DNA from 3 places in the Chryseobacterium sp. MIQD13 genome. Region 1 is predicted to be linked to each of the others. Evidence: riboswitches for the same ligand, from Rfam matches in the RefSeq annotation. Region 1 holds a riboswitch; each other region holds the start of a gene.

Region 1 (10,870 bases):
TTTCGATTATTTCACCAATCTGAAAGTTTATAAAAATGGCTCTGAATACAGGTTTATTTATGATTACGGCTATAAACTTCTGGAAGATGATTTTGTATTGATTGTAAAGAACCAGGCTTAATATTCCACACTATTCTTAAATATTATACCATGAAAGAAATCGTTCTGATAACCGGAGCCAGCGGCATGATCGCACAAAAGCTGTCAAAGAAAATAGAAAAAGAATATACGGTAAGGTTCCTGACCCGTAAAAAAAGACATGACAATGATTTTGAATGGGATATCAGCAACGGAACGATGGATGAATCTGCTCTTGACAATGTTTCCCATATTATTCATCTGGCGGGAGCCAATATTTCAGAAAAACGCTGGACCAGCGAAAGAAAACGAGAACTGATATCCAGCCGTATAGATTCCGCAGGACTTCTTTTAAAAACTGTAAAAAAGAAGAAAATAAAGCTTAAATCTTTCATTTCTGCTTCAGGAATCAATTATTACGGAACTGTAACTACGGATAAGATTTATACAGAAAGTGATCCTCCGGGAAACGATTTTCTGAGCGAAGTTGTTGTTTTATGGGAAAGAGCTGCTGATGATTTTAAAGAACAGAATCTGGCAGAAAGAGTCGTTAAAATACGTACAGCCATTGTTCTTTCCAAAGAAGACGGTGCATTGAAGAAGATGATTCCCACCATAAAGTATGGTATCGGATCAGCTTTAGGAAATGGGAAACAATATATGCCATGGATTCATATTGATGATATTTGTTCCATCTATGAATCTGCTTTGAAAAACCAGGATATGGATGGAGCTTACAATTCGGTTTCACCTCAGCCTACAACGAATGAGAATTTAACTAAAAAGATCGCTGAAGTTCTCAATAAACCATTATTTATGCCTAATGTACCTGCATTCGTTTTAAAAATTATATTTGGAGAACTGGCGGATGCTTTGCTTGAAGGTTCCAGAGCTTCATCACAAAAGATACAGGATACAGGATTCCAATTTAAATTTCCCGATCTGAAGGGAGCTTTAGAAAATTTATTAATCCATCATCAGACAAAATAAATATTATTTAAAAGATTTAACACATATATGTACACACCAAACATTAACATTATTAAAACAGAAATTCTTTCTGACAACTGGTACACCCTGAAAAAAGTTACATACACAATCGTAAAAAAAGACGAAACAGCAGAAACCCAGAGCAGAGAAGCATATGACAGAGGAAACGGAGCAGTTATCCTTCTTTACAATAAAGTTTCAGGTTCTGTGATCTTAACCAGACAATTCAGACTTCCTACTTTTATCAACGGAAATACAACAGGTATGCTTATTGAGGCCTGTGCAGGCTTGTTAGATAATGATAATCCTGAAGAATGTATCAAAAGAGAAACTGAAGAGGAAACGGGCTATAAGATATCAAAGGTGGAGAAAGTGTTTGAAGCATATATGTCACCTGGGTCTGTAACGGAAATCCTTCACTTTTTCATTGCAGAATATTCTCATGAAATGAAGATTACAGACGGTGGCGGGCTTGAAGAAGAGGGTGAAAATATTGAGGTTTTAGAACTTCCTTTTAATGATGCTCTTACAATGATAGACAACGGAGGGATTATGGATGCAAAAACCATTATGCTGCTACAATACTTACGTATCAAAAACATCGTATAGAAAACAGATGAAAAAAATAATACCGGTGCTGGCTCTATTCACTCTATTCTACTGTAAGGAGGAATCTCAAAAAGAAAATAAAAAATCAGCCAGAAAAGAGATTTCTGAAGCTCCGGAAACTGCAGTTGTAAAAGATATTGTGTTTACTGAATTTAAGCCAGAAAGTATTTCCGGTTTAAAAATCAATGGATTTGATATTGAACACGCATTTTCTGTAGAAGGAAATCATATCGTAACAGGAAATTATAAGCCTATTGACGGTAAAATGACTCTGCCTGACACTGAAAATGATTGGGGAAACAGACTTTTAATGCTGAACAGTAAAAACGAAATCATCTATAAATCAAAAGGAATCGGGGATGCTTATCTGTATGAACCTTATTTTTATAAGAACAATCAAAACGGAAATATCATTATAGTTTGTCAGCAGGCATTTGAATATTTCTTTGGCGGTGATACATTTTTATTGGAAAAAGGAAAAATAAAGCATATTGGAAATCTGGATATTGAACCTAAAAATGAGGAAAAGAAGCTAACTGATATTTTAAAGATTAAAGAATCTGATAAAAAAATCATTTTTACTTTTGATACGGATTCATTAGTGTTGAAGCCCGGAAATGAAGACATGATCATTAGAAACAATAATGTGAAATATGTATATGACCATCAATCATTAAAACTATATCAATAAGGTGCCAATCAAGATCATAAGGATATTGGCTGTCATTGCAGTTTTAATTTTCAGCATTCTGATGCTGAAGACCATTTCCCAATATACAGGTTTTGATAAAAATGTAGGCTTCCTTATGTTTAAACAGAAAGTGGTCAGCAATCCCTACTGGATGGCATTTTTTTACATTCATATTTTTTCAATCATACTTTGCCTTCTGGCTGGGCTGACCCAATTTTCCAGTAGATTTTTAACTGAGAATAAGAAATTGCATCGGTTGATAGGAAGAGTTTATGTTTACAATATCCTCATCATTAATGTTCCGGCATGCTTTGTACTCGGATTATTTTCGAATGGCGGAATGCTCGGGATTACAGGATTTCTGCTGCAGGATATTATTTGGGCATACTTTACGCTTGCTGCAGTTCTTTTCATTAAAAAGGGAAAAGTTTCTGAACATAAAAAATATATGATCTTAAGTTATGCAGTTACAGTTACAGCCATTACTTTCAGGATCATTAAAAACCTGTTTTATCAGGAAAATCTTTATGATTATGAACTGTTTTATGGATTGAATGTCTGGGCTTCCCTGATCATTAATCTATCTGTAGCCTATTTCATCATCAGAAATCAAAAAGTATTACCGTTCAAAACTTACGTTCATCATAAAAATAACAAATGAGATGAACAATAAAAGTGCGTATGAAGCAATAAAGATCAATCCGTTCCAGATCGTTGCATGCTGAGATTTTGCTGTCCATCGGTTAAAAAAACGCATAACCAGGTAAGCTAAGCCCATAATTATCAGCAAAATAAAAGCAAGAAAAAGCAGTTCCATAGATATTAATTTATATCAAAACTATTACTTTAAAATTAAAAAACAATAACCTGGCAAATATTTATAAAAAATGATCATTCCTGAAAAGCTGAAAGCTATATTATCAAATTCATATATCCGGGTTTTAATGCTATTGATTCCTTTCTACTGTTTTGAAGGTTTCCTTTTAAAACCTTTCATCAGAGAACATTATCTGAAAACAGATTTGGATGCTTTTAAGATTGATTCGTGGAAATATATATTCATGATTACAGCCGTTATAGCCATTGTTATAATTATCCTTTCAAAAGCTAAAAAAATTTCCCAGATCATTATTGTCATTATACTTTCTACAATTTTAACTTTCAGTTTAAAATCATTAATATCCAATATATTATTGTTCATTAATTATCATACTGAGATCTCTCAGACAGTTCAGACTTATGAAATAATTAGCCACAAAAAAGCAATGGTTTTCTGGCTTAATGCAGGAAAAAATAACTCTATCTATGAAGATGGTGAAATACATCTAATTGATAAAAAAAGAAAAACAAAAGACTTAAAATCTATTTTTGAATATAAAACAGGTGATACCGTAAAAGTTAAGTTAAAAAAAGGGATTTTTAATGTAAATTATCTTAATTAGGCAGATATAAACTTTATTTAATCTAAGTTCAAAAATTTAATTTTTAACAATTAAAGCCTCCGCCTGTTTTTTCAGGCACTGCTTTTTGTAAACAAATATTCCCTACATTTGTTCTGAAAATAGTTCTTTAACATACTTCATCAAACAGAAGAGGTTTTACATAACGTAGATTAATAGGGAATCGTGTGAGAATCACGAGCTGTCGCGCAACTGTAAGTAACACACCAAAAGTTTTTATCCGTGAATATCCACTGCCAAAAGCGGGAAGGATGATAAAAGCCGTTACAAGTCAGGAGACCTGCCTATTCTGAATTGACAATGCTTTCGCGGTCTGAAGCTTCAGGTCATACAGATGATACTTTTTTGAACGTCCTTTTCGTTACAGGGAAAATTACGTCCTCATTGTATCCATTTATATCCTCAAAATTCTTTTCCGTCAGCATTGCGAAGCATTCTAAAAGAGCTTTTAAAATCATCATTGTTTAATTTAAAAGTTTAAGAACATGCAAACGCACATTCTTGGCAGCCCGCGTATTGGCCGCCACAGAGAACTCAAAAAAGCCTGCGAGCAGTATTGGTCAGGCAAAGCATCATTAAATGAACTTCTGGAAACCGGAAAAAACATCAGTCTGCAAAACTGGAAAATGCAGCAGGAAGCAGGAATCGATCTTATTCCCTGTAATGATTTTTCCTATTATGATCAGGTTTTGGATATGACTCTGACTGTAGGAGTTATTCCTGAACGTTACAAGGAAATTGCATCAAGATCATCCAATTCTGAGCTTGATTTGTATTTTGCAATGGCCAGAGGCTATCAGAAAGAAGATCTCGACATTACCGCTATGGAAATGACAAAATGGTTTGATACCAATTACCATTACATTGTCCCTGAATTTCAGAAAAACCAGCAGTTCAGATTGTTTTCAAAAAAAATCATCAGTGAATTCATCAGCGCAAAACAAGCTGGAATAAAAGCAAAACCTGTTATCATCGGCCCTTTGACTTACCTTTTACTGGGTAAAGAAAAGGAAGACGGTTTTGATAAACTGGAACTTATTGAAAATCTGCTTCCAGTATATATTGAAATTTTAAAAGAACTTGAAAATCATGGTGCCACATGGATTCAGTTTGATGAACCGTTTTTAGCTCTGGATCTTACCGAAAAAGCAAAAGAAATTTATCAATCGGTTTATACCGAAATCAGAAACCAATTCCCGGATCTTAAATTGATCATCGCAACTTATTTTGAAGGCTTAAAGGACAATCTTTCGTTAGCGGTTTCGCTTCCTGTAGATATTCTGCATATAGATCTTGTACGTTGTCCTGAACAATTGGATGAAGTCTTAAATACCATCCCTGAAACACTGAGCCTTTCATTAGGAATTGTAGACGGAAGAAATATCTGGAAAAATGATTTTGAAAAATCTTTGGGCTTCATAGAAAAAGCAGTGAATTCTATTGGTTCGGAAAGGGTTTTCATTGCTCCGTCATGTTCTCTCCTCCACTCGCCTTTCGATCTTGATCTGGAAACCAATGAGAATACATTATCTCCTGAAATCAAGCAATGGATGGCCTTTGCCAAACAAAAAGTATATGAAATTACTGCCTTAAAAAAGCTGGCTTCCGGAAATGCAGATTATCAGGCTTTACAGCAATATGCAGAAAATAAAAAAGCTCTTGATAACCGAAAAATCTCTGCATTGATTCACAATCAGGAAGTAAAAAACCGCGCAGATGTAACCACTGAAGATGATGCTCAAAGAAACAGCCCATTTAATATCAGAAAAGAAGATCAGCAGAAAGTTCTTCAGCTTCCTCTTTTTCCAACTACAACTATTGGTTCATTTCCTCAGACCAAAGAAGTAAGAACCTGGCGGTCAAAATTCAAAAAAGGAGAACTGACCGCCGAGCAATATGATAGTCTGCTTAAAAAAGAAACAGAAAGAACCATCCGCTGGCAGGAAGAAATCGGAATAGATGTACTGGTTCACGGAGAATTTGAGCGTAATGATATGGTGGAATATTTCGGAGAGCAGCTCTCAGGATTCGCTTTTACTCAAAATGGCTGGGTTCAGAGCTATGGAAGCCGATGTGTAAAACCTCCGGTGATTTATGGTGATGTTCACAGACCTCATCCGATGACGGTTTATTGGTCTGAATATGCTCAATCTTTAACTCAAAAATGGGTAAAAGGAATGCTTACAGGTCCGGTAACGATCCTGCAGTGGTCTTTTGTCCGCGATGATCAGCCCCGTTCTCTAACCTGCAAACAGATTGCATTGGCTATCCGCGATGAGGTGAATGATCTGGAAAAAGCAGGAATCAGGATTATCCAAATTGATGAACCCGCTATCAGAGAAGGACTTCCGCTCAGAAGATCCGAATGGCAGGAATATCTGAAATGGGCTGTAGAAGCTTTCAGGATCTCAGCTTCCGGTGTAGAGGATTCAACCCAAATTCATACGCACATGTGTTATTCTGAATTTAATGATATCATCCAGAATATTGCCGATATGGACGCCGATGTGATTACTATAGAATGCTCCAGAAGTCAGATGGAACTGCTGCAGGCTTTTGCAGATTTCAAATACCCGAATGAGATCGGTCCGGGAGTTTATGACATCCATTCCCCGAGGGTTCCTTCAAAAGAGGAAATGATCTTTTTGCTGAAAAAAGCACAAGCTGTTATTCCGGCACAGCAGCTTTGGGTGAATCCTGACTGTGGTTTGAAAACACGCCACTGGGATGAAACGGAGAAGGCGCTGATTGCAATGGTAGAAGCCTCAAAAGAAGCAGCTGCAGCTTATGTAACTCAGGAAAAGCTTAAAAACCATTGGTTATAGACTCAATACTATAGATCCCAACTTTTTGTTGGGATTTTCTTTCCGGTTAATATTTATCCGAAGACAAATTCCCCAAATAAAAAATAACCGTATTTTGATTCCAATATTAATATTCACAATCAGTATAAAAGCCGGAATAAAGTAAAAATGATTACTGAAAGATCCATATCAGAAATAAAGAAATTTATAATATATTTCGTAAATTAGTATCAATAAGTAAAGTAATTATTTTATCCAAAATGAAGGCAATTATAAAATATTCATCTTTTAAAGAGCTAAAATCCAATGAGCATGATCTACTGGATAAGGAGTCTGTGGATAAAAAACATAAGAAATTCGAAAAATTCATTAAATCCATCCAAAAAACTCCACCTAAAAGCAGCTAATCTATATGGAAGATGATTTCAAAATAAGTCTGGTGTCCGTCTGTGAAATTTTCGAAAAGCATGCTGTACAGTATATGATTATAGGCGGAACAGCTGTTGCTTATTATGGTCATTACAGACCTTCCACCAATATGGATGGTACCATTTCCGGGAAACCTGATATTGATATCTGGTATAATCCGACTTATGAAAATTATTTCAGGTTGATTAACGCAATTGAAAGTCTCGGAAAAGATGTCACAAAATACAGAGCAGAAAGTAGCCCAAATCCAAAAAAATCATTTTTTAAACTGGAATTACCTGATTTTACTTTAGATCTTCTTCCAGGAACCCGTTCTGCAATAACTTACTCAAAAGCTAGTCTCAGAAAGGAAGTTATACAGCTGGATGGCGTAAATATCAACTTTATCAGTCTGGACGATCTGATAGAAGATAAAAAATCAAGTGGACGAAAAAAAGATATTGAAGACATCAATGAACTCAGGAATTTAAATGATCCTGATTAAAAAGAATACATGTTTGGTATCTTTTCCATAACATTTCCATAGCATCAAATAAATTAATAATGAATAACTTACAGTTTTTCAAATTAAATTCCCTAATTTTGCACCCCGAAATAAAGGATCATCATTATGAAAAAATTAGGCGAATACAGAAAACTTCTCGAGGTTGACAAAAATGTTACATTGAAGGAGTTAAAAACAATTTACAGGAATACGATGAAAGATTCTCATCCTGATAAATTTGCAAATGATGAAGCAGGTAAACTGGAAGCAGAAGAAAAAAGCAAATCTGTAATTGAAGCCTATCACTTTTTGGTGAGCATCAACCCTGAAACACAGGAAAAATATAAAGAGGAATATACTGAAACGATAACAAAATCTAATATTCAGGATTTTTATCTTGAAAAAGCAATTTTAACGGTTCAGCATCTGAACGGAAAAATGTATGAATACATCGGGGTTCCGAGAAACACTTATATAAAAATGGTTAATTCTGATTCTCCGAGCCGTTTTGCAAGAAGACATATTTACGGAAATTTTACCTACAGAAAATCTGGTGAGGCAATGGCAGATTAATTCTCTCCACATATAAAATACAAAAGCTTTCGGTACATTCCGGAAGCTTTTGTATTTTTATTTTAACTTAAAAATGAAAATAACATGAAACTTTTTCTGCTCTTATTTTTTAATTCAGCTCTATTATTTGGGCAACTTAATAATGAAGAACAAAACCGGATAAAACTTAAAAATTACAGTCACCTGGACAGTATAAATGTGTATTCAAGTAATTATCCCACCAAACTCATTGAAGGTTCTGGATTTATAAAAGATAAAAAGAACAAAACTATTGGCACCATAGGTTATAGTATTCAAATTACAAAAGATACCAATGATAAGATTATCCGGGTTTTAAAATCTGAATCCACTCATTATGAAAAGTATAATAAAAAACCTCAAAAAAGTATAATCAGTATAACTACAATTTATTTTAATGAATTTCAGGAACCTGATTTGGCAAAAATACATCAAATACATTGATATCAAATTCATTAGTAACAAGCAAAACCAAACTTTTTAATTTTAAGGATGATAATATGAACTCTCCTGAATTTAGAAAAGTCAAAGAAGTATTAAAAGTTATAAAATAAAAACCGTATCAAAAGTGATACGGTTTTTCGGTTAATTAAGGTTAAAATATTTTAGTCTACGTGCTTAGGAGTATATCCGTCTTCACTTAGTTCTTTGTGTACATAATCTGCTTTCATTTCAGCTTCATAGTCTACTTTTTCATGTTTACCCATTCTTCTTAGAATAGAATCAAACAGAGAGTACACTACAGGTACGATAATCAAGGTAAGGAATAGAGACGATGTCAGACCACCAATAACTACCCATGCAAGACCTTTGTTCATCTCTGCTCCTGCTCCGGTTGCCAATGCGATCGGTAACATACCGAAGATCATCGCAATCGTAGTCATCAGAATCGGACGAAGACGGGCGTGGTTAGCCTGAACCAGTGCATCATGTGTATTCGCTCCTGCGGCTTTTCTTGCATTCGTAAAGTCGACAATCAAAATCGCGTTTTTCGCAACAAGACCAATCAACATGATCATACCCAACATCGTGAAAATGTTCAAAGAGTTGGCAGTTAAAGCAAGGATTACCATTACCCCGATCATTGCCAAAGGAATTGAGAACAATACCACAAACGGATATACAAAACTGTCATACAATGAAACCATTACCAGGTATACCAATACGATAGCTGCCAATAAAGCAATTCCTAACGTACCGAAACCTTCCTGCTGGTTTTCCATATCTCCACTCCAGATGTAATCTACTCCTACAGGTTTATTTTTACTGTCCATGAATTGGTTAGCCCATTCATTTGCCACGTCACCTACAGGTCTACCAACAGCTTTAGCTCTTACTTTTACAGAAGGAGATTTATCTCTACGTTCAAGCAAACTTGGTCCTGAACCCATTTTCACGTCTGCAAACTGGCTAAGACGGATCTGTTGTCCCTGAGGGTTTGTAAACATTAAGTTCTTAACATCATCAATAGACTGTCTGTTTGCATCCCCAAAACGGATATTAATGTCGTATTCATATTCTCCTGCTCTGAATTTTCCGTCTGTATTTCCGTTGAATGCAGTCTGCATCGTTTGTCCTACACTTGAAAGATTCAGACCTAAAGAAGCCATTTTATCTCTGTCAATATTCACCTGAACCTCCGGATTACCTGTATCCGTAGATAATTCAGCATCTACTGCTCCAGGAACTTTTTTCAATAATTCTAAAATTCTTGTCGCTTCTTTTACCGCTGTTGCGTTATCCGGAGCGGTTACCACCATTTCGATCGGAGCATTTTCTGCCCCCATAATACCGATTGGAGCGGTTTTGAATTCAACTCCTGTGAATTTCTCTTCTAAAGCTCTTTTTACTTTTGCAGCTTTGATGTTGGTACTTTCAGAACGTTCAGACTTATCTGTTAAGTTTACCTGAACCTCAGACTGGTATGTTGTTGCCTGAGCTCCACCAAAACCTGTAGACTGCTGCCCTACTGTTGTGATCAGATCAACAACATCTTTATCGTTTCTTAAGAACTTCTCAACGTCCAATGTTAACTGGTTAGTCTTTTCAACGGTAGCATCTTTTGATAATTCCATCTGAACAAGGAACTGACCTCGGTCAATTGGCGGGAAGAATTCTCCTCCGATAAAACCGAAAGCTACTAACATGAACGAAGCAATCAGGATAACAAAAGTTATAATAACAGTAGATATTCTTCTTAAAGTGGATTTCAGACACCATTCAAGGATTCCTGTAATCCAATGCGTGAATTTATCAATTAAACCTTCAAACCAAAGGATAAATTTCTGGAACCAGTTTTTACCTGTTAAATGCTCAAGCTTACCGAATCTTGATGATAACCAAGGAATGATGGTAAAGGAAGCCAATAGTGACAACATCGTCGCAATAACTACGGTGACGCAGAACTGGGCAAGGATATTGGCCACAAGACCTGAACTCATCGCAATCGGTAAGAATACCACCACAATTACCAGCGTAATCGCTGCAACGGTAAACCCAATCTCGGAAGCTCCGTCATAAGCCGCTCTGATCTTACTTTTACCCATCTCCATATGACGGTAAATGTTTTCAAGTACCACAATCGCGTCATCCACAAGGATACCTACCACAAGTGACAGACCCAATAAACTCATCAAATTCAAGGTATATCCCATCAGGTTCATTCCGATAAATGTTGCAATCAATGAAGCCGGAATAGAAACCATTACAATAAATGCGTTTCTGATACTGTGAA
Region 2 (10,870 bases), 530 kb from region 1:
TAGAGACCTGCGAAAATAATGAATGCAGTGGAAAATCAACTGTTGAATTGCTTGATAAAAAGACTTCCAAAAAGATCCAGACCTTAACTTCAGATAATCTGAACTTTTATCTGAACGAAGACCAAAAGCCTACTGCAAACATTATTCAATTATATAATGAACAAAGCCCATTGATTTTTGATGATTTTAATTTTGACGGAACAGAAGATATTGCCATCAGAAACGGAAATGAAAGTGGATATGGAGGACCTTCTTACGATGTTTATGTATTTAATATCACCAAAAAACAATTTGTCGTGAGTGATGAATTAACAGCTCTGGCTCACGACAATCTGGGAATGTTCAATACAGATTCCGAGAGGAAAAGATTGATTACCTATTCAAAATCAGGTTGCTGCTGGCATCTTACAACAGAATATACGGTGGTTCCGCAACGGGGATTGTTTAAAGTATATGAGCTGGAAGAAGATGCAACAGGCGGTGAAACAGTAAAAGTGACCAAAAAAGAATTTATCGATGATAAATGGATAAAAAACATTAAAACCTATCCAATTAACGAATATTATAAAGATTAACAATGAAGATACAGAAGGAAATAGATTTTATCCTGGCAGTTGATGCCCTGAAAAATGTACAGAGAAGAAACTACAATGCTGATGATTCCAGAAGGGAAAATACTGCTGAACACTCATGGCAGATCATTATTCTTGCACAGATCCTTTATCCATACGCTAAAAACCGTGCAGATATTGATCTTTTAAGAGTAATAAGAATGCTTTCCATTCATGACTTGGTGGAAATAGAAGCGGGGGATACCTTTCTTTTTGATGAAAAAGCAATGGTAGGGAAATTTGAAAGAGAAAAAGTGTCAGCACAGAAAATTTTTGGAATTCTGGACGAACCTTTAAAGACAGAATTTTTTAATCTGTGGCTTGAATTCGAGGAAGAAAAAACTCCGGATGCTATTTTTGCCTGCTCTATTGACCGTATTATGCCATTTATCCTAAACTCTCATACCTCAGGAAAAAGCTGGACGGAAGCCGGAGTTACTGAAAAGCAAATCAGAAATATGCTGGAAAATGCTATTACGAGAGCGTCGGATGAGATGGGAGAAGCCTTTGAAATGTTGCTGAAGAGAAGCCTGGATACTGAAAAAGTAACGAGATAAATATATTCTATTGTGAAAAGCAATGGTAAAATAGGTTTCGGGCGGCCGCAGGCCGCCCGAAACCTATTTTTATTTACATAATCCTGATTGGCTTTTTAAATTCATCAATTGCCACAAATGTAAAATCACCTACAATAGCTCTTTCTCTTTCATAAGAGTACATTTGCTCCGTATAGATTTCCACATTCACCTTCATACTGGTGTTTCCCACATAGGAAACCTTTCCGATCAGTTCTACAATTGTTCCGGCAGGAATAGGTTTCTTGAAATCGATCTTATCGCTGCTTACGGTTACCACTCTTTTTCTTGCAAAACGGGTTGCTGTTATAAAAGCAACTTCATCCATCAGCTGCATGGCAGTGCCTCCGAAAAGAGTATCATAATGATTGGTGGTGTTCGGGAAAACCGCTTTAAAAATTCTGGTTTCGGATGCTGCAATTCTTTCTTCTGTAGTCATATTTCATTATTAATTAATGCGAAATGAAATACTATTAAAATAACAGAACAATAACAGGAACCATAGGAATTCCTGAAGCAGTCCATCAGATCAATAAACTTCAAATCGCGAAAGTTTCTTGTTTAAAGAAATAGGCAGGTCTCCTGACTTGTAACATCTTTTATCCCCTTCCCGTGCGCTGCACAGTGGATCTTTGATAAAGACTTCAGTTACTTACAGTTGCGCGACAGTCCGTGATTTTCACACGGTTCCCTTTTAATCTGCGTTATGCAGAACCAGTTTCTGTGATGAATTAGCGTTAAACTTTTTCAGTGCAAAAATAAGAATATTACAGCATAAAAAGGCAATTATTCCGGACTATTGTAAATAATCTGGCTCATTACCTTACCTTCCTTGATGGTCCATAGAGTGGTGTACCTGTTTTCACCCGAACCGTTGATCATATAAAGATAGATATGGTCATTATCAAGAGCAGTTACTCCGATGTTATTGAAATCCATCGTAGGCTGGAACATATTTTTAATAGCTTCCCTTACAAAAACAGAGCCTCTTCCGGGCTGTTGAACTCTGATAGACTTAATTTCCGTCATACCTTCAGGAAGTGCATCCTTGATTCCCCACGGTTTTATTTTATCTATGCTAAGAATATTTCCGTTTGCATCTTTCTCCTGCTTTCTGTAGCCCGCGTTGGAAGGATAAACATCAATAACCACTTTGGTTCTTTGGGCAGTGGGTATTTTAGGATTGCTGTTATCTGTAAAAATAAGTGACTTTCCGTTCTTGGATTTTGAAGGAGTGAACTGAGGGAGCTGGTCTATGAAAGCAATACGTCCTTTATTCACCATTCCTTCTTTTTCAAGATTCTCGTATCTTACGAAAGGTTTTTCATCATCCTGTTTTTCAGGATATTTGATCCATACCCATTCCGTTTCTCCCGGAGCAGGCTTTACATAAACAAATACATCACCCTTGCGCATCCGGATCTTATCCACGATTTTTCTGTAGTCATCCTTGTGAACACGTACATTGGCGTAGCCTTCTTCAGCCTTTACAACACCGAAAGGAACTTTATTCTGTCCCTTAACAAATGCAAGAGAAAAAAAACTGAAAGCGGAGAGGTACAATGCTTTGTTTATGGAAATCATTTTATGAAATTTTTGATCCTTCAAATATATAAATTAAATGCTTTTTCTGATCAGTAAAATAGGACTGTATTTAATTAAAATTATCAATATTTCCCTAAAAGTTTATCTTGTACTCAAATACAGCTGGATTTTATCAGTATGCTTAATGATAATCAAAATAAAATAGCACTGAAAAAATCAGCGCTATTTTTTATATTTAATTTAAAAGTTGTATAATTTCCAGCCAACAATTATCGGATTGTCATATCTTCACATCAAATCCTTTCAAGATCATCTGCATTAATCGTTGTCTTAAAAGTACCGTAATTCACGATCACTTTATTTTTGGAAATTTTTTCAATTGTTCCTACACTCGTACTTCCCGGAATACGGACACGCTGTCCCTCTTTCATCCAGACAGCACGGTCGGTTTTACGCTTTTCTTCCAGTTTCTCATTGGTTTCTGCAATCTTTTCGATTACTTCTTCCTTTTTAAGCTGCTGCGTAATTTTTCTCTTAACAACCTGAAGGCGTTTCGATTCATCTTTATCAGCTCCTATTTTTCTGAATTTTTCCTGTTCAAGAATCTTTACAAAATCTTTTACAACATCTTTTCTCGATTTGCCTTTTACATAACTGTCGATAAACGTTTCAATCTTATTTCCGAACTGAAGCTTACGGTGTTCTTCTTCATACAGTTTCTGGAAATTGAAAAGCTTTTGCTGTAACTGGTCATTCAGCTTCTGCAGGTTATCACGTTTGTCTTCCACAGATTCTTTTCTTTCTGCAAGATCGGTTTTCAGTTTTTCAACCTCAAATTTTTCCTGCTGAAGTTTTACAATCGTTTTATCCAGATTGACGATATCGTGTTCTACCTTCTTTTTTGCCGCATGAATAATGAATCTTGGGATTTTGTTCTTCTCTGCAACCTCGAAAGTGAATGAACTTCCTGCCTGTCCCACCTCCAGTTTATACATCGGTTCAAGGGTTTCCTCATCAAAAAGCATCGCAGCATTTTCAGCATTCGGAAGCTGTTCTATCACCAGCTTGATGTTGGTATAGTGGGTGGTAATGATGGCAAAACTCTTTTTATCATAGAAATATTCCATGAAACTTTCAGCCAGCGCGCCTCCAAGCTCAGGATCAGATCCTGTCCCGAATTCATCAATAAGCAATAGAGTATTAGAATCCGCTTCACGGATAATTCCAGCCATTTTCTTCAGTCTTGAAGAATAAGTTGAGAGATGGTTTTCTATTGACTGATTATCCCCGATATCCGTCATGATCTTTTCAAAGAAAAACATTTCAGACCTTGGATGTACCGGAACCAGAATTCCGCTCTGAATCATCAGCTGAAGCAATCCAACCGTTTTTAAGGTGATGGATTTTCCTCCCGCATTCGGCCCCGAAATACAGATAATTCTATTGTGATCTGTTAAACTAAGGGTTTGCGGGAAAATAGTTTTGTTCTCAGCTTTATTTCTCAGCCATAACAGCGGATGGAATGCATCTTTAAGCTTTAAGGTTCTGTGACGGTTGATCTTTGGGAGAATTCCGTTCACAAGTTCAGCAAATTTTGCTTTGGCTCTTGTAAGGTCAAGATCAAAAATGTAAATCTGGTATCTCCACAGCTGAGGCTGGAATTCTGCCAGTTCCGCTGTAAGTTTTCTGAGGATTTTGTCAATTTCCTTCTTTTCTTCCTCTTCACTTTCACGCAGCTTGAAATAATGTTTTACCACACTGTCCGGCTGGATATAAGTGATAGAACCTGTTTTTGAAATTCCCAAAACTCTTCCTGCCACCCTTTTCTTGAATCCCGATTTTACTGCTAAAACCCTTTGGTCTTCAATGATCGTTTCCCGGATGTCATCCAGAAAATCACTTTGTCCATAATTAAACAGGGCACGGTTGAAATTCTCCTGAATTGCCTTTTTGGAAAGTTGAATTTCAGCTCTGAGTTCTTTTAAAATAGGCGAAGCATCACTTTTCACTTCCCCAAAACGGTTAAAGACCTTATCAATCTTATCAATGATCTCTTTTTTGAATTCCAGCACGGAAACATCACCTATCAGGGTAGGGAAGGTGTCAGGCATGGTTGGGAAAAACTTCTGAAGCTTTCCTATCTGTTCAGTTAAGGTTTTTATTTTGATGAAAGCACTGTTTTCCAGACGGTAATTCTCAATCAGCATCAATTTCAGCTCACTTTCGATATCTTCGTATTCATCAAACGGAATTGCATTTGAACTTTCAAAACTCGAAAGATATTCCGACGTTTTTTTCAGTGAAAGTTCCGCCTCGTCAATTTCCATGGGACGAAGTTGAAGAATTTTTTCTCTCGTTTTCGGAGAATACGCAAATGGAGAGATTTCCGCGAGCAATTGCGGAAACTCTAATTCGTTTAAATCTTCTTTATTTATATACACACTGCAAATTTAGTGAGAAAATGTGATTATTACGTATATTTGAGATATTTACAAAATTAATGATTGAAACACAACGATTACTATTGAAAGAAATCAACGAAAGCCACGTTGAAGATATTTTACGGATCCGCAGCAATGAAGTGATCAATCAATTTGTGAAAAGGAATTCACCGAAAAACAATTATGATGCACTTCAGTTTATTTTAACCATTAAGAAAAACACCCAAAATAATCAGACTGTTTATTTGGGAATTTCTTTGAAAGACCAGCCGAATCTTATCGGAACTATCTGCCTCTGGAACTTTTCTGAAGACAGGAAAACCGCTGAAGTTGGCTATGAGTTATTACCTGAATATCACAGAAAGGGAATTATGTCTGAAGCCTTAAAAGCTGTTTTAGATTATGGGTTTAATGAATTACATTTGCAGGAAATCTTAGCTTTTACTCACAGGCTCAATGAAAATTCTAAAGGACTTCTTTTAAAGCATCATTTTGTTTTAGAAGAAGGAAGAGTTGATGAAGGTTTTCCGGATAATACTGTCTTCAGATTAACAGAATATCATTTTAAAACAGAATAATGCTGAAAAACATCTTATTAATTTTAGCTTCTGTTTTGGCTTTGTTTTTTTCAATAAAAGAGTTTGGGTATTTTTTTATATCTATTCCGGCCCTTGTTGTATTGTCTTATAATTTATCAGACATGATTTTGAAATTCAGCCAACCAAAATCCGGGAAAAAGATCGCTAAAAATATTGAATATCTGTTTCTATTTCCTCTTATCCTTTTTTTAATCTTCGGCAGATATTATGAAAATACAATCGGAGGATATGAATTATTTTGGAAACTGGCTTTTGTAAGTCTTATTTTTAGTTGTCTGACAATTTATATTCTAACTTTTTTTTACAATTTCAATGATTTAAAAAAAAGAGATAATATTCTGAATTTAAGCTTCTTTTTTCTATTTTTGATTCCGTCATTAGGAATTTTCATAAACTACAGATTTACAGTCTCCAAGGTGAAAAAAGAGAGAATTGAAATAAATGAGAAGAAGATAAGTAATGGTTCGAGAGGAAGTAAGACATATGTAATATTTATCAGAACCGAATATGACAAAAACGAAAGGCTAAGTATAAGTCAGGAGTTTTATGAAAGCATTTCAAATAATCAACTTATCGAATTGACCTTAGCAAAAGGGATTTTAGGATATGATTATGTAGACAAAATAAAAAAAGTTAATATTTATAGATAAATTAAAAAATGACCTGGACAGAAGTTTTAGCCACGATAAAAAATACAGAATATTTTACCAGTCTTTGGGAAAAAGTAAAGCAGGAATATGCAACAACCAAAGTTTTTCCGCCAAAAAACCAAATATTCAGAGCATTGGAAATTACACCTTTCGATGATGTGGAAGTGGTAATCATCGGGCAGGATCCTTATCATAATGACTATCAGGCTAACGGGTTGTGTTTTTCCGTTTCAGAGCAGGTGGCAGCACCGCCTTCGCTTAAAAATATTTTCACAGAGCTGAAAGATGATTTGGGGGTCGAAAGGACTTCAAAAGAGCTGGATGACTGGGGAAAGCAGGGAGTTCTATTATTGAATGCAACTTTAACGGTACGTGCTCATTCGCCTAATTCCCATAAAGATTTAGGCTGGGAAAAATTCACAGATTTTATTATTAAGGAAATTTCAGATAAAAAAGAAAATGTGGTTTTTGTTCTTTGGGGAGCTTTTGCACAAAAAAAAGCCGAACTTATCAATCCGGCTAAACATTTTATTTTAAAATCGGCGCACCCGTCACCGTTTTCTGTATACAGAGGGTTTTATGGAAGCAAACCTTTTTCAAAGATTAATGAATATCTGATCTCAAAAGGAAAGAAGCCTATTTCGTGGTAGAAGATCCTCCGGCTTTTGTGATTTTAATCCCGATTTTGTATTTTCCTTCCAGAGCTTTTGCACCGCCGTCAGCTTTTGGAAACGGAGTTACTTCTTCCAATGAAACAGTATATCCGTTAAATTCCTGGGACTGATGATAATTTCGTCCGGCATTGTCTAAGGTGGCAAGATTTAAAATCACAGGTCTGGAAGTTGTGCTCATTACCTCTACCTGTGCTACGGCAACACCAGCCCAGATACAATTGACCCCTTCAGGGCAGCGGCTGTCTTCAGAAATACCTTTGAAGGTCACATTCATTTCATATTCTTTAAGAAATTTATTTTCTCCCGGATTAAAATAAATGATACCTCCATTCTGAGCTGAAGACTTAGTCCCTTTCGTATTGGATACTTTTTCTCCGGTTGATTTCGGAGCTTTTGCTTTCTTTTGGGCATTGCATCCTGCTAAAGTGAGCAATCCCAGACTGAGTATGATGGCTTTATGAAACATATTTTTCTTTTTTAATAATATTAAATAATATCAAGCATATCTAAAACTACTACCAAAAACATTGCCACACCTACCACAAGACTGAAACCTGTTCCGTAAATGAAACCGATAAAGGCTCCTTTAGTGGACTGTAAGGCCTTATTCATATCCTTGCTGTCGTGGAGAAGTTCTCCGATAAATACCCCGGCAAACATCCCTATCAGAAATCCTAAAGGAATAGGAATAAAAATTCCGACGATAGTTCCAATGATTGAGCCGATACTTCCCCAGCGGGTTCCTCCATATTTTCTATTGGTTTTTGCAGGAATTACATAGCTGAGCACTGCAGAAATTGCTGTCAGGATACCAAATGCCCAGACATAGATCATGGGCAGATCCGCATTTGTCCCGAATTTATAGATCAGAAGACCGCAAATACTTAGTAAAAGTCCCGGAAGTACAGGTAAGAAAGTCCCAAGTATTCCGAGAACCAATAAAATAAGACAGAGAACATTAATTAAGGCTGTATCCATTCTTTAAAATTATCAATGCAAGATAGGAAAAAAGAAAATTCGCAGAAATCTTTTTAGTATTTGGGATGAAAATTGATAATCAATACTTACATCATCATTCTTAATTTTATAAATTTGCTGTAATGAAAGACGAAATACAAGACACCAAAAGTTTTTTACAGGAAATAAGTGATCAGCTCTATATGTACATCAGTCAGGTGACGCCTGGGGGAATGGATTGGGTTGTTCATATTATTGTAAAGCTGGCATTGCTTTGCGCAGTGTTTTTGGTGGTGGATTTTGTTTTTAAATTTGTTATCAATTTTGTATTCAGATTCTTCCGTAGTGACGAAAAGTTTCCAATTATACGATCAGTTTATCAATCAAAAATCAGTAATTCTGTAGCTCACTTTGCAGCGCTTTTAGTTGTTGGGGCTATTCATCCTTCTATATTTCCGGCAACAGCACTGCCTAAAACCAATATTTTCATCAACAGAGCTATCAATTTAGGATTGGTACTGATCCTTGCGGGAATGTTGTACAGATCATTAACAGGATTCAGGTATTTTTTCACCATAAAACAGGATTTTTACAAAATTATGGCACTGAATGCTATTTCAGAAACTGTAAGGATCTTAGGAATTTTTATCTTTTCTGTAGTGGGACTCTGCGTAATATTCGGGATCAAAGGAACTACTATTGTGGGGAGCTTGGGAGCCATTACCGCTGTACTGGTCCTTGTTTTCAGAGATACAATATTAGGGTTTGTAACAGGAATACATGTGGCTACCTCTAAAAATATGAAAGTAGGAGACTGGGTGAGTATTCCAAAATACAGCATTGAGGGAAATATCACTGATATAAGTCTTCTGACAACAAAGATTACTAATTTCGATAAAACTGTTTCCACAATTCCTACTTACGATTTGCTTACAACGGAGATTAAAAATCTTCAGGTGATGTCTGAATCCAATACAAGAAGAATTAAAAAATCCATTTATTTTAATATCAATTCTTTTAAATTCCTGAATGCAGAAGATATTGAGCGTTTAAAAGATATCAACCTGATTTCTGATTATCTGGAAGAAAAAACACTGGAAATTGAAAAAGAAAAGCAGGATCTGGAACATAATGATAAAACAATCAACGGAAGACAGCTTACCAATATCGGGGTTTTCAGATATTATGCCCAGAAATATATAGAAAACGATCCTGATATAGATCAGAAAGGATCAAAAATGGTCCGCCAGCTGGATATTACCCCTCAGGGACTTCCTCTTGAAGTATACTGCTTTGCCAATGATTCCAAATGGGAGCATTTCGAGCAGATCCAGGCAGATATTTTCGATCATTTGCTGGTGGCATCAAAAGAATTTGATCTTCAGGTAATGCAGGTAAGTGTAAAAGTGTAAGGATAGAGGTTTGATAGATTTGTCATTTAATTCAGTATCAGTTTTTTGATATTTAATAAATGATAAACATCTAAATAAAATAAACTCGAGAAATTTAACTTCTCAAAAAATAATAATGTGATATTAAGAGATAGGAATCAAGACTAATCTCTAATATCTAACATCTCAATAAAAAAATGACAAAATTAAGCGTAAACATTAATAAAATTGCGACATTAAGAAATGCAAGGGGTGGCGAAACGCCAAGTGTAACAGAGGCAGCAGTTAAAATTCAGGAGTTCGGTGGACAGGGAATTACGATTCATCCGAGACCTGATGAAAGACATATCACAAGAAAAGATGTATATGATCTGAAACCTTTGGTTACAACTGAGTTCAACATTGAAGGAAATCCGCACCGCTCTTTTATTGATATGGTACTGGAAGTAAAGCCGGAGCAGGTAACGCTGGTTCCTGATGCAGACGATGCTATTACCTCTAATGCAGGCTGGGATACTAAAAAGCATTTAGATTTCCTGACAGAAATTATTGCCGATTTTAAAAACGCAGGAATCCGTACCTCTGTTTTTCTTGATCCGCTTCCGGAGCTCGTAGAATATGCCGCAAAAACCGGAGCAGACAGAATTGAACTGTATACCGAAGCTTACGCAAAAAACTATCTTACAAACAAAGAACAGGCTATAAAACCTTATTATGATACGGCCGTTGCTGCAACGGAATTCGGTTTGGGGATCAATGCAGGACATGATCTGAGCCTTGAGAATTTAAAATACTTCGCGGACAATATTCCTAACCTTCTTGAAGTTTCAATCGGACATGCTCTGGTTTCTGAAGCACTTTATATGGGACTTGAAAATACAGTTCAGGCTTATTTGAAAAGACTTGCAAAATGGTAAAAAAGTTAGAGATTAGATGTCAGAAGTTAGCAATGAAGTTACACTTTAATATTTGCTTCTGACATTTAATTTTTAGGATGCAGTAGACGATCAGTATTTGGAGAATCTGAAGCGCATTCATGATCTAATTTCTAACCTCTAACTTCTAATATCTATTTAAAAAATGGAAATTTTAAACTCAAAAATATTTGGCGAAAATCTTACAGTTACGCCGCTTCTTGTTTTTCACGGACTATTTGGTATGCTTGATAACTGGGGAAGTTTTGGAAAAGACTTAGGAGAATATCTTCCCGTACATCTTATTGATCTTAGAAATCACGGAAGAAGCTTTCATTCAGAAAGTATGACCCATGACGATCTGGCGGATGATATTGCCCGTTATATGGATCATTACGGAATTCAAAAAGCTCATGTTCTGGGACATTCTTTAGGCGGAAAAGCAGTGATGCAGTTTGCTCTGAAATATCCTGAAAGAGTAGAAAAACTTATTGTAGTAGATATTTCACCGAA
Region 3 (10,870 bases), on a different contig from region 1:
CAAAGCATGCAGCTGCCTATGTTGCCAATTTAAATAAAGCGATTGCAGGAACCCCACAGGAAAAACAGACCCTTTTCCAGATTCTTTCAGGAGTTTCTAAGCTTTCACCGGCAGTAAGAAACAATGCAGGAGGGCATTACAACCATGAACTTTTCTGGACAGTTCTTACTCCCGTAAAAAACACACAGCCTTCTGAAAAACTGGCTAAAGCTATCAGTGAAACTTTTGGAAGCATGGAGGCTTTCAAAGAAAAGATCAGCAAAGCAGGAGCAGACCGCTTCGGTTCAGGATGGGCATGGCTTTCTGTAGATAAGAACGGAAAATTATTCGTGTCATCTACAGCCAATCAGGATAATCCTCTGATGGATGTAGTAGAAGAAAAAGGAACCCCGATTTTAGGGATTGATGTATGGGAACACGCTTATTACCTGAAATACCAGAACAAAAGAGCCGATTACCTTACTGCAATCTGGAATGTGCTTAACTGGAAAGAAGTAAGCAGAAGATATGACGAAGCAGTAAGCAAAAAATAAAAATGAATTTAATTTGCAGCATATTCCTCACTTTTTACATGGTGTTCAGACCCCTGATCCCATTGATGGAGTATGCTGTAAATTATAACTATATTGCTACCGTTCTTTGTATTAATAAAAGCAGGCCGGAGCTTCATTGTAATGGGAAATGCTACTTAAGCAAAGAACTGGCGAAAACAAATAATACTGATTCCTCGCCTTTAAACAAAACCAAAAATTCAGGACAGAAAGTATTGGATACTTATACACTTTCTGAAATATCAGCCATTCAGACGGAAAGAGAACTCTTCTCCCTGAATTTTAATTTTCTCTATGAAACAGCCTATTCTTTTCTGTTTCTAAAACATATTTTCAGACCACCGGTTTTTTAAGTTTACTCCTTTACAAACCACAAAGAGAAGTTTATATAGTATGAAAATCAAAGATTTTCAAAAACTTATGTGCTCTTCTATTCAGTTTTCCAATACACTTTAAATAACTAAAGTGTAAAAGAACTTTTGCGCCTTTTGTGGTTTAAAAAAATTGAATGTTCACTCATTCAAAAGAATCTCTATTTCAAAAAATTCAACTTAAAAAATCAAAAATGAAAATTTATAAATTTTTATCATTATTCTTTATTGCCTTTACTTTACTCACTTTATCATCTTGTCAAAGCAGCGATGATGCCGATCCGCAGGATACTTCCACAGGGAATCTTCAGATCAAATTCGAGAATGGGTTTAATAATCTTGGTGATATTGTTTTAAATCAAACAGTACAGACTTCTACCGCAGGGCAGAAACATAATTTTTCCACCCTTAAATACGTAATCAGCAATATTACACTGATCGACGAAAGCGGAAACGAATTCAAATACAATGAAAATAATCCTGATAAAGGAGCTTTTATCATAGACCAGGCAGATGCAGTAGCCGGAATTGTCTACGTTGACCTGAACGGAGTCCCTAAAAATAATTACAAAAAAATGAAATTCGGACTTGGGATCAGCCAGAAAGCGTACTTGCTCGGACAGGACGGTCAGGCAGAATTCTGGACCAAAGCAAAAACTAAAGGGATGTCATGGTCCTGGGCAGCAGGCTATGTTTTTGTGAAACTGGAAGGGAAATATGGCAACAGTACGGCAGATACAAACTTTATGAATCATACCGGAAATATGGGAAATGTAGCAGCCAATAACACACCGGATCTTTACCGGGAAATTACGTTGAATTTGCCGACGACAGCCAGAGTGACTTCGCAGGTAAAACCTTCAGTTCATATTCTTGCCGATCTCAACCAGTTTTTAAGCGGCGGTAAAACACTTTCCCTTACAGCGGAAAATAATATGATGATGGGATCAAGTCCTCATTTGGCAGATGTTACGGATAACCTGACTAAAATGTTTAAAGTAGATCATGTTCACAATGATTAAAATTTTATCCAAAATAGTATTGGCTATACTTTTTCTGAATTGTGTATCCTGTTCTGATGAGGTGATCCGGCCACTCGAAAAAGATGAAGCCTATCCGTTGCAGTTTCCTTCCTATTTCCCTGAAATGACTTTCAATTCATCCGGAAATCCGGTTACCAAAAACGGAGTGGAATTAGGACGAAAATTATTTTACGAAGGAAAACTTTCCAGAAATAATACAATATCATGCGGTTTCTGTCATATTCAGGAAAACGCTTTTACCCATCACGGTCATACAGTAAGTCATGGTGTAGACGATAGAATAGGAATCCGGAATGCACCGCCTGTCCAGAATATGGCTTTTCTGAAAAGATATATGTGGGACGGTGTGATCCATAATCTGAATGAGCAGCCTATCAGCCCGATTACAGATGAAAACGAAATGGATAGTTCCATGCCTGAAGTGATATCAAAACTGAAGGAAGACCAAAAGTATAAAAAGCTTTTCATGGCCGCATACGGAGATGAAAATATTACCGGAGAAAGGGTTCTGAAAGCCCTGTCACAGTTTATGGCAAGCATGATCTCTGCTGATTCGAAATATGACAGGTTCAGGCAGGGAAGAGAAATTCTTACTTCTGAAGAAAATCAGGGAAAGAGTTTATTTCAGCAGAAATGTGCTTCCTGCCACAGCGGAGAATTATTTACTGATGAAAGCTTCAGAAATACCGGAATGTATTACAATACGCAATTCAAAGATGCAGGACGTTACCGTGTAACGCTTGATCAGAATGACTGGATGAAATTCCGCGTTCCGAGCCTTAGAAACATAGAATATACTGCTCCCTATATGCACGACGGAAGATTTTACACGCTGGAAGCTGTTCTTAATTTCTATTCGGATAATGTAGAGGATAATCCCAACCTTGATCCGCAGCTTAAACAGAACGGACATATAGGAATTGCAATGAATGCTCAGGAAAAGCAGTTTATCATTGCCTTTTTGAAAACCTTGTCTGATAAAAGCTTTATTTCCAATCCAAAATTTGCAGAATGAACATTACTATAAACTTTAAAAGAATAATTTTTATAATCAGTCTGGCTTTCTCATTTGTTTGTCAGGCTGCAATAATTAACGACAGTATTGATATTTCTGATGATATTAACAGAAATATCCTTGATGACTGTGATGCCTGTGGCTGTGCGGCAGGAAACGGCTCCTCCGGTTTTGAATCTTTGCTGAATCCGCAATTTATCGGGATTAAGTATTTTGCCCAGCATTATAGAGCAAAAGAAAACCTTTTTGTAAAAGATCTCACACAGGATCAGTATTTCAATACCATGCAGATTTGGGGAAAAATCCCTTTGACTGAAAAACTGAGTGTATATGCCAGTCTGCCTTTTCATTTTCACGAAAAGAAAACCATGCAGGGAGATATCAACATCAATGGTATCGGAGATTTAAATCTGATGGGAATCTACAGGATCATTAATTCCAAAGATAATTTTCATCAGCTTAATGGTGGTCTGGGGATAAAAGTTCCTTTGGGGAAATTTGATGAAAAAGGAATTTCCGGGGTCAATCCAAGTTTTCAGCTCGGAACGGGCAGTTGGGATTATCAGGCAGTTTTAAACTATAAATTTCAGAAGAATAAGCTGGCTTTACTGATCAATACAGATTATACAGTGAAAACAGAAAATAAAAAGCATTACCATTTTGGAAACCAATGGAATTATGCGGCAACAGGATTTTATCAGATTACAGGAAATGAAAAAGCCATTTTATCTGCGAAGGCAGGACTTCAAGGCGAAGTGTATGACAAAAACAGGCAGTTTAATGAAGCACTACCCAATACAGCAGGAAGTGCTTTATACGGGAAGCTGGGTTTTGAAGCTTCCTATAAAAAATTTAGTCTCGGTGGTGAAGTGATGCTTCCTGCGTATTCCAATCTGGCGGGAGGAGATATTGAAGCGAAATCTAGATTCAGTATTTTTCTGAATTTTGGGATTTGATGAGGAATGATGGTTTCGAGAGCCTCAGCCACCAAAAGTGGTTGATTCAATCTTAAACATACTATTATTCTATCCTTAATGATGGGTTCTGAAACTGGTGGCTGAGGCTCCCGAAGCCGCCGGTTTTTATTGCTGAAAATTAAATTATTATGTCTTGTATTGCATCTGTCAATAATTTTCTATCTTTGCCGCAATCTGGTGCGCTGTAAAAAGCACTTAAAAGGGAATCCGGTGAAAATCCGGAACAGACCCGCTGCTGTAAGCTCCACATCAAAGTTTTTGAAGATTATATCCACTGTTTTTTAATGGGAAGGATTTCAAAAACGGAGTAAGTCAGAAGACCTGCCGGAGGATAAACGTTTGATGCTTTCGTGGAATAAAGCTTAGGACAACAATGATTCTGTGCAGTGACAGCTGTGCTTTGTCGTTGCTATCTTATATCCATTAGCGTCTGCATTATTCCAAATGAGCTAATGGTCAGAAAACTTACTGTTTCACGGTTTCAAAAAGGGGTTATCACATTATTTGTGGCAGCATCTCAAATTTTGTTTTCGCAATCCGGAGATACGATCCGGGAGAAAACAATTCTTCCCATCCGGATTTATAAAAAAGATTTTAAAGAAATTCTTCCGGCTCAGATACTTTCCGGTGAGCAGCTTGAAAGGCTGAACAGCCAGTCTGTGGCTGATGCTTTACGGTATTTTTCAGGAGTACAGATCAAAGATTATGGTGGAATGGGCGGACTGAAAACGGTGAATATCCGGAGTATGGGAAGCCAGCATGTTGGGGTTTTCTACGACGGTATTCAATTGGGGAATGTTCAGAACGGAATCGTGGATCTTGGAAAATTCTCCCTAGATGATATTGAGGCTGTTTCTTTATACAACGGCCAGAAAAGTGAGATCTTCCAGCCTGCAAAAGATTTCGGCTCTTCGGGATCTATTTATCTTCAGCCTAAAATACCTGTTTTTAAAGAAGATCAGAAAACGAACTTAACGGTTAAATTAAAATTAGGGTCGATAAGTTTATTCAATCCTTCATTCCGCCTGGAACAGAAGATCTCTGATAAAGTTTCGGCAAGTTTCAGTTCGGAGTTTGTACAAAGTGACGGATTGTATAAGTATAAATATGAGAAAAAGAATTCTGACGGATCTGTTGCGAATGATACGATTGCCAGAAGGTATGATTCCTATATCCGTGCTAAACGTTTTGAAACCAGTTTTAACGGAACCATAAATGAAGGAAGCTGGAGTGTACGCGGATACGGCTATATTTCAGACCGAGGAATTCCTACTGCTGTTGTTAATAATGATTTCGGACCGAAAGGCCAGCAAATGCTGGATGAAAATTATTTTGTTCAGGCCAGCTTCAGAAAAAAACTGTTTCCGAAATTTGAAACCCAGGTCAAAGCCAAATTTGGCTATGACTATACCAGATTTCTAGATACAGTTAATGTTGCGACAACGGTTTTGCCAATAGATAATTCTTACATACAGAGAGAACTTTATTTTTCCACATCAAATATTTATTCCATCAATAAGAACTGGGATGTAAGCGGGAGTTTTGACTTTCAGTACAATAATCTTGATGCTAGCCTGAGGGATTTTTCATATCCCACCCGCCATACCTCACTGCTTTCTTTTGCTACTACTTATCAATGGAACAGGTTTAAGTTTTTAGGGAGTATTTTGGGAACATTTGTTCATGAAAATGTAAAAATGAATGCCAAATCTCCGGACAAAACCGAATGGACACCTTCTGCTTTCCTGAATTACCAGCCGTCCGAATCCAAAGATTTTACACTAAGAGCTTTTTACAAAAGAGTTTTCAGGATGCCTACTTTCAACGACCTCTACTACACAATGATCGGAAACGTGATGCTGAAACCTGAGTATACGAATCAGTATGATATTGGATTTACCTATCAGAAACTCTATGACCACAAAGTTTTTAAAGGAATTTATGTGAAAGTGGACGGATATTATAATGAAGTGGAGAATAAGATTGTAGCTGTTCCTACTACCAATCTTTTCAGATGGATGATGACCAATCTGGGTAATGTAAAGATCATCGGGACAGATGTTAATATCCAGGCTGAATTTGATATCAGTAAAGTTAAACTAAAACCCCTCGTGAGCTATACTTATCAGCGGGCCGGAGATTATACCGATAAAAAAGAAGACTATTACGGAGATCAGATTCCTTATGTGCCGTGGCATGCTCTCACCTTTACGCTGATGACAGATTATAAAGACTGGAGTTTCAACTATAGTTTTATGTATACCGGAGAACGTTATGATGCCCAGCTGAATAATATCCGGGCCAATTATCTGCAGCCGTGGTATACTCATGATTTATCTATCCAGAAAAAATTCAATTGGCATTCACACCAGCTTAAGGCAGGTTTTGAGGTCAACAATGTACTGGATCAATACTATGACGTGGTAAGGAATTATCCTATGCCCGGAAGAAATTTTAAACTCATTGTAAGCTTTACATTATGAAAAAACTGAACTTTTGCCTGCTGGCTTTTGCATTGCTATTCCTGTTTTCCTGCCGGACGGATGATTATGTTGTTCCTTCCGAAAAAGATGAGGTAAGTACAGGGGAAGATACTCCGATTAAAGGATTCTATCTTTTAAATGAAGGAAATATGGGCAGCAACAAATGTACGCTCGATTATTTCGATTACGCAACAGGAACCTACCACAAGAATATTTATGCAGAAATAAATCCAAGTGTGGTAAAAGAGTTGGGAGATGTGGGGAATGACATTATGATTTATGGAAGTAAAATGTATGTAGTGGTTAATGTTTCCAATAAAATAGAAGTATTGGACGCCAAAACTGCAAAACGCATCAAAACGATACAGCTGCAAAACTGCCGTTACATGTCTTTCAAAGGAAATAAAATATATGCAAGCAGCTACGCCGGCCCCGTTGAGCTGAATCCAAATTCTCCACCGGGAAAAGTAGTTGAAATTGATACCACCTCACTTAGCATTGAAAGGCAGGTCGTGGTAGGATATCAGCCTGAAGAAATGGAAATTATCGGAGATCAGCTTTTTGTAGCAAATTCCGGAGGATATATGTTCCCTAACTATGACAGAACTGTTTCTGTTATTGACCTGAACACTTTTACACAAACAAAAAAAATTGACGTCGCGATTAATCTTCATCGTCTGCAGAAAGATAATTACGGAGATCTGTATGTCAGCTCCAGGGGAGATTATTACAATATTCCGTCCAGTCTGTTTCTTGTAGATGCAGCAACAGGAACTGTGAAAAAAGATTTTCATGTTGCTGTAAGCGGAATGACGATTGTGAATGATAAGCTGTATTACTATGGAAATGAATTTAATTACAATACCCATTCCTACGTCAAGACCTTCGGAATTATAGATGTCAAGACCGAGCAGGTTATTGCTACTAAAATTATTGACCAGCAGTATGCAGATGAGATCAAGGCACCTTATGGAATTGCTGTAAATCCTTATACAGAGGATATTTACCTTACAGATGCCAGAAATTATGTGACTACCGGATATGTATACTGTTTTGATAAAACCGGAAAATTTAAGTGGAAGACTGAAGGTGGAAATATCCCCGCCCATTTTACTTTTTTATATAAATAATCAGAAAAAGAATGGAAAGAAAAACAATACAAATTGTAAAGACAGTGCTTTTTTCTTCGGTTTTGCTGGCAATGGCAGCCTGTAAAAGCGACACTGAAGAAGTTGCGGAAGAAGTAATATTTCCTGCAGAAGTTCTTAAAGAATCCTATACGATCGACAGGCTGAAGCTATTGAATATAGATCCGAAAATTGAAGGCAAGCTGACGTGGAGTATTAAGGATTCCATTATTTCCGATCAGCAGCAGCTGGATTTTGTAAGTGTCTACACCAAAACTTATCCTTTAGCCCTGAAAGTTGAAGTAAAGGGAGTTGTGAAGGTTTATCAATCACAGATTATAGTAAATAAAGAGCAGACACCTTACAGTAAATATATTAAGGATGTTTTTGAATTCCGTCCTGCTGTCGGGCAGTTTATCAATGAAGTTCCGGAATATGTTAGTGGAAATACCGAGGCAAGCATGCTCCAAAAAGCAAAAGAGTCTTTAATAGGAGGGAATTCTACTATGATTACGTTGGGAGGTTTCGGAGGATATGTTTCCTTCGGCTTTGATCATACGATTCCGAATCTTGAAGGAAGGGATTTCAAAATCCTGGGTAATGCATTCTGGGGAAATAATGCAGCCACAACAAGATCAGGTTCCTGCGAACCCGGAATTATTATGGTAGCCTATGATAAAAATAAAAACGGCAAGCCGGACGAAGATGAATGGTATGAGATTGCCGGCAGCGAATATTTTAAAAATTCAACTACAAAAAATTATAGCATAACTTATTTCAAACCCAATGAAAACAAGCCCCCCGTTCCCGGAAGTGAGTTTTGGCAGACTGATGTGGAGTACATCAAATGGCAGGATGATTTTGGGAATTCTGGATTTAAAACTAAAAACACCTTCCATGCACAAAGCTATTATCCTTTATGGTTTCAGAATGCTTCTTACAGCCTGACAGGAACCAGACTTAAAGATAATTTTTACGACCAGAGCGGAACGGGGACTTATTGGGTGGGAACGTCTTATGACTATGGCTATGCAGACAATGCACCGAATAATGATGAAGCTTCCAATATTGATATTTCCTGGGCTGTAGATAAAAACGGGAAATATGTAAAGCTTCCGGGTATCGATTTTATTAAGGTATATACGGGAGTCAATCAGGAAGCCGGCTGGCTTGGGGAAGTTTCTACAGAAGTGGCAGGCGCTTATGATCTGCACTTTAATTAAAATACGGACTACAAAATTTAATAAATATATTCAAAATGAAAAAGTTTTACCTTTTTACGGTACTGTTTCTGTTTGCGTTCTTTGCCAATGCACAGGTAAGAGTACAGGGTGTACCCAGGAATGATATTCAGGGGACGAGCAGCAATCAGCTGAACGCTACAGTAACGACCAACATCAGTTTTTCTGATATCCAGTATTGGGTTGGAAGCGGGACAAACCAAGCGGCTTTCGTTGTACAGTGGAACGACAGTAAAAATCCTGATGCTTTGGTATGGGGATTCAGATGGAACGGTAATGCTACGGGGGAAGATATGCTGAAAGCCATTGCGCAGGCGGATCACAGATTTTTCACATTGCTTTATCCCGGAACACAGTTCGGAACAGCTATTGGAGGTCTGGGTTTTGACCTGAACGGACAGAATAGTAATGCACTTTACAAAAATGGAAATACAACCTATCCTCTTTATCCTGTGAGCGGTATCGTAAATACAGCAGCCTATGATTTTGATGATTATACTGCGGCAGATACCGGTGATCATTGGGGATCAGGATGGTATAACAGCTACTGGTCTTATTGGGTGAAGGATCCTTCGGATGCTGATTTTGGATATTCCGGGGTAGGGGCTTCTTCCCGCGTGCTTCAGAACGGTTCATGGGATGTATGGAACTTTAATCCGGGAATGAATTCTTTCCCTATTTCTTCTACATTAACTCCAGTGTCATCTTATGTAGCTTCTACTAATTTTACTACAGGTTACTTTATGGTGAATGAAGAATGGTTCGGGCATACGAACGGTTCTGTAAATTTTATCGATAATAATGGTCAGGTTAACTACCGTGTATACAGTAATGCTAATAATAACCAGGCTTTTGGCGCAACAACGCAGTATGGAACAATCTATGGGGATAAATTTTATTTTGTCTCAAAGCAGGCAGCAGATGGAGGAGATACTCAATATACACCGGGAGGAAGGCTTGTTGTTGCCAATGCACAGACAATGCAGAAAATTGCAGGTTTTAACAATATAGGAGGTGGTGACGGAAGATCTTTTGTAGGTGTTAATGAAAACAAAGGGTATATCGGAGCTTCTAACGGAGTTTATGTATTTGATATTGCCAATTTACAGGTTGGAAGCTTAATTGCCGGAACTGGCGGAGGCGGTCAATACGCGGGGCAAATCGGAAATATGATCCGTTCTTCTAAATATGTATTTGCAGTAAAACAGTCTGCGGGGATTTTAGTAATTGATCCGGCTACCGATACTCTGATTAATACGGTACCGGGAGCTTTTCATTCTGTTGTTCAGGCAAAAGACGGAAGTATCTGGGCTATTCAGGATCAGAAATTAGTGAATATAAATCCAACGACTTTTGCAACAACTGTTTATAATATTCCAACAACTAAGTATCTGGGTTCTTGGGGAGCATGGAATGCGGGAAGTTTTTCAGCGAGCAGTAAGCAGAATGTTTTATATTGGATTAATTCCATTAACAGTTTCAGCTCAGGGACACAAATTGTGAAATTTGATGTAACGACGAAAGCGTTCAATGAAAGTTTTGCAACAATTCCGGGCCAGACAGGAACTTACAAACAGATTCCTTACGGTGCAGGTCTTCGTGTCAATCCAACCACCGATGAGCTGATTCTCAATACTACGGAAAGCGGTTATGGAGCACACTACCAGAAAAACTGGATTCATACTTTTAATACCAGCGGAACTCTTACGAATACGAAAATACTTAATGATTATTACTGGTTCCCGGCTTTGGCTGTATTCCCGGATAATACACTTCCGATTGTAAGCAGTACTTTCCCGTCACAGGTTAACCTGGGGTCTGTATCTACAATTGATCTGAAGACAATAGTTTCTGATGAGGATAATCTTTCATCGGCAATTGTAAAATCAATTAAATCGAATTCAAATCCAGCAGTTGTTTCTGCAATAATCAATGCTAATGATGAACTTGTATTGACTCCGGTTGCTTCAGGGACGTCTGAGATTAAGATCAGCTTTAATTCAAACGGAAAGGTTGTTGAAAAAGTACTTACTGTCAACAGTACAACTTCTACTTTAGCCAC

The links. Region 1 has a riboswitch for cobalamin ahead of metE (5-methyltetrahydropteroyltriglutamate--homocysteine S-methyltransferase). Riboswitches for the same ligand answer to the same signal wherever they lie in the genome.
Region 2: it holds a riboswitch for cobalamin, as region 1 does, so the genes downstream of both, ACQWU4_RS05365 (acyl-CoA thioesterase) here and metE (5-methyltetrahydropteroyltriglutamate--homocysteine S-methyltransferase) in region 1, are expected to answer to the same signal.
Region 3: it holds a riboswitch for cobalamin, as region 1 does, so the genes downstream of both, ACQWU4_RS08260 (TonB-dependent receptor plug domain-containing protein) here and metE (5-methyltetrahydropteroyltriglutamate--homocysteine S-methyltransferase) in region 1, are expected to answer to the same signal.

The regions. Positions count from the first base shown of each region.
Region 1 covers NZ_JBNWAF010000001.1:591,430-602,299, forward strand. Annotated here, with positions in the region: gene ACQWU4_RS02850 (hypothetical protein) at 1-121, shown strand, start outside; gene ACQWU4_RS02855 (TIGR01777 family oxidoreductase) at 151-1,068, shown strand; gene nudK (GDP-mannose pyrophosphatase NudK) at 1,096-1,677, shown strand; gene ACQWU4_RS02865 (hypothetical protein) at 1,685-2,368, shown strand; gene ACQWU4_RS02870 (DUF2306 domain-containing protein) at 2,370-3,029, shown strand; gene ACQWU4_RS02875 (hypothetical protein) at 3,256-3,810, shown strand; cobalamin riboswitch at 3,945-4,130, shown strand; gene ACQWU4_RS02880 (hypothetical protein) at 4,155-4,289, opposite strand; gene metE (5-methyltetrahydropteroyltriglutamate--homocysteine S-methyltransferase) at 4,314-6,653, shown strand; gene ACQWU4_RS02890 (hypothetical protein) at 7,045-7,545, shown strand; gene ACQWU4_RS02895 (KTSC domain-containing protein) at 7,672-8,118, shown strand; gene ACQWU4_RS02900 (hypothetical protein) at 8,203-8,580, shown strand; gene ACQWU4_RS02905 (efflux RND transporter permease subunit) at 8,742-10,870, opposite strand, start outside.
Region 2 covers NZ_JBNWAF010000001.1:1,123,009-1,133,878, reverse strand. Annotated here, with positions in the region: gene ACQWU4_RS05375 (XAC2610-related protein) at 1-575, shown strand, start outside; gene ACQWU4_RS05370 (HD domain-containing protein) at 578-1,168, shown strand; gene ACQWU4_RS05365 (acyl-CoA thioesterase) at 1,242-1,625, opposite strand; cobalamin riboswitch at 1,742-1,920, opposite strand; gene ACQWU4_RS05360 (hypothetical protein) at 1,973-2,770, opposite strand; gene ACQWU4_RS05355 (endonuclease MutS2) at 3,025-5,172, opposite strand; gene ACQWU4_RS05350 (GNAT family N-acetyltransferase) at 5,232-5,750, shown strand; gene ACQWU4_RS05345 (hypothetical protein) at 6,188-6,421, shown strand; gene ACQWU4_RS05340 (uracil-DNA glycosylase) at 6,430-7,071, shown strand; gene ACQWU4_RS05335 (hypothetical protein) at 7,058-7,561, opposite strand; gene ACQWU4_RS05330 (DUF456 domain-containing protein) at 7,582-8,073, opposite strand; gene ACQWU4_RS05325 (mechanosensitive ion channel family protein) at 8,196-9,464, shown strand; gene ACQWU4_RS05320 (pyridoxine 5'-phosphate synthase) at 9,641-10,360, shown strand; gene ACQWU4_RS05315 (alpha/beta fold hydrolase) at 10,524-10,870, shown strand, end outside.
Region 3 covers NZ_JBNWAF010000002.1:237,441-248,310, reverse strand. Annotated here, with positions in the region: gene ACQWU4_RS08285 (superoxide dismutase) at 1-533, shown strand, start outside; gene ACQWU4_RS08280 (hypothetical protein) at 536-904, shown strand; gene ACQWU4_RS08275 (MbnP family protein) at 1,117-1,944, shown strand; gene ACQWU4_RS08270 (cytochrome-c peroxidase) at 1,937-2,980, shown strand; gene ACQWU4_RS08265 (transporter) at 2,977-3,936, shown strand; cobalamin riboswitch at 4,116-4,300, shown strand; gene ACQWU4_RS08260 (TonB-dependent receptor plug domain-containing protein) at 4,410-6,440, shown strand; gene ACQWU4_RS08255 (YncE family protein) at 6,437-7,570, shown strand; gene ACQWU4_RS08250 (cell surface protein) at 7,582-8,790, shown strand; gene ACQWU4_RS08245 (DUF5074 domain-containing protein) at 8,826-10,870, shown strand, end outside.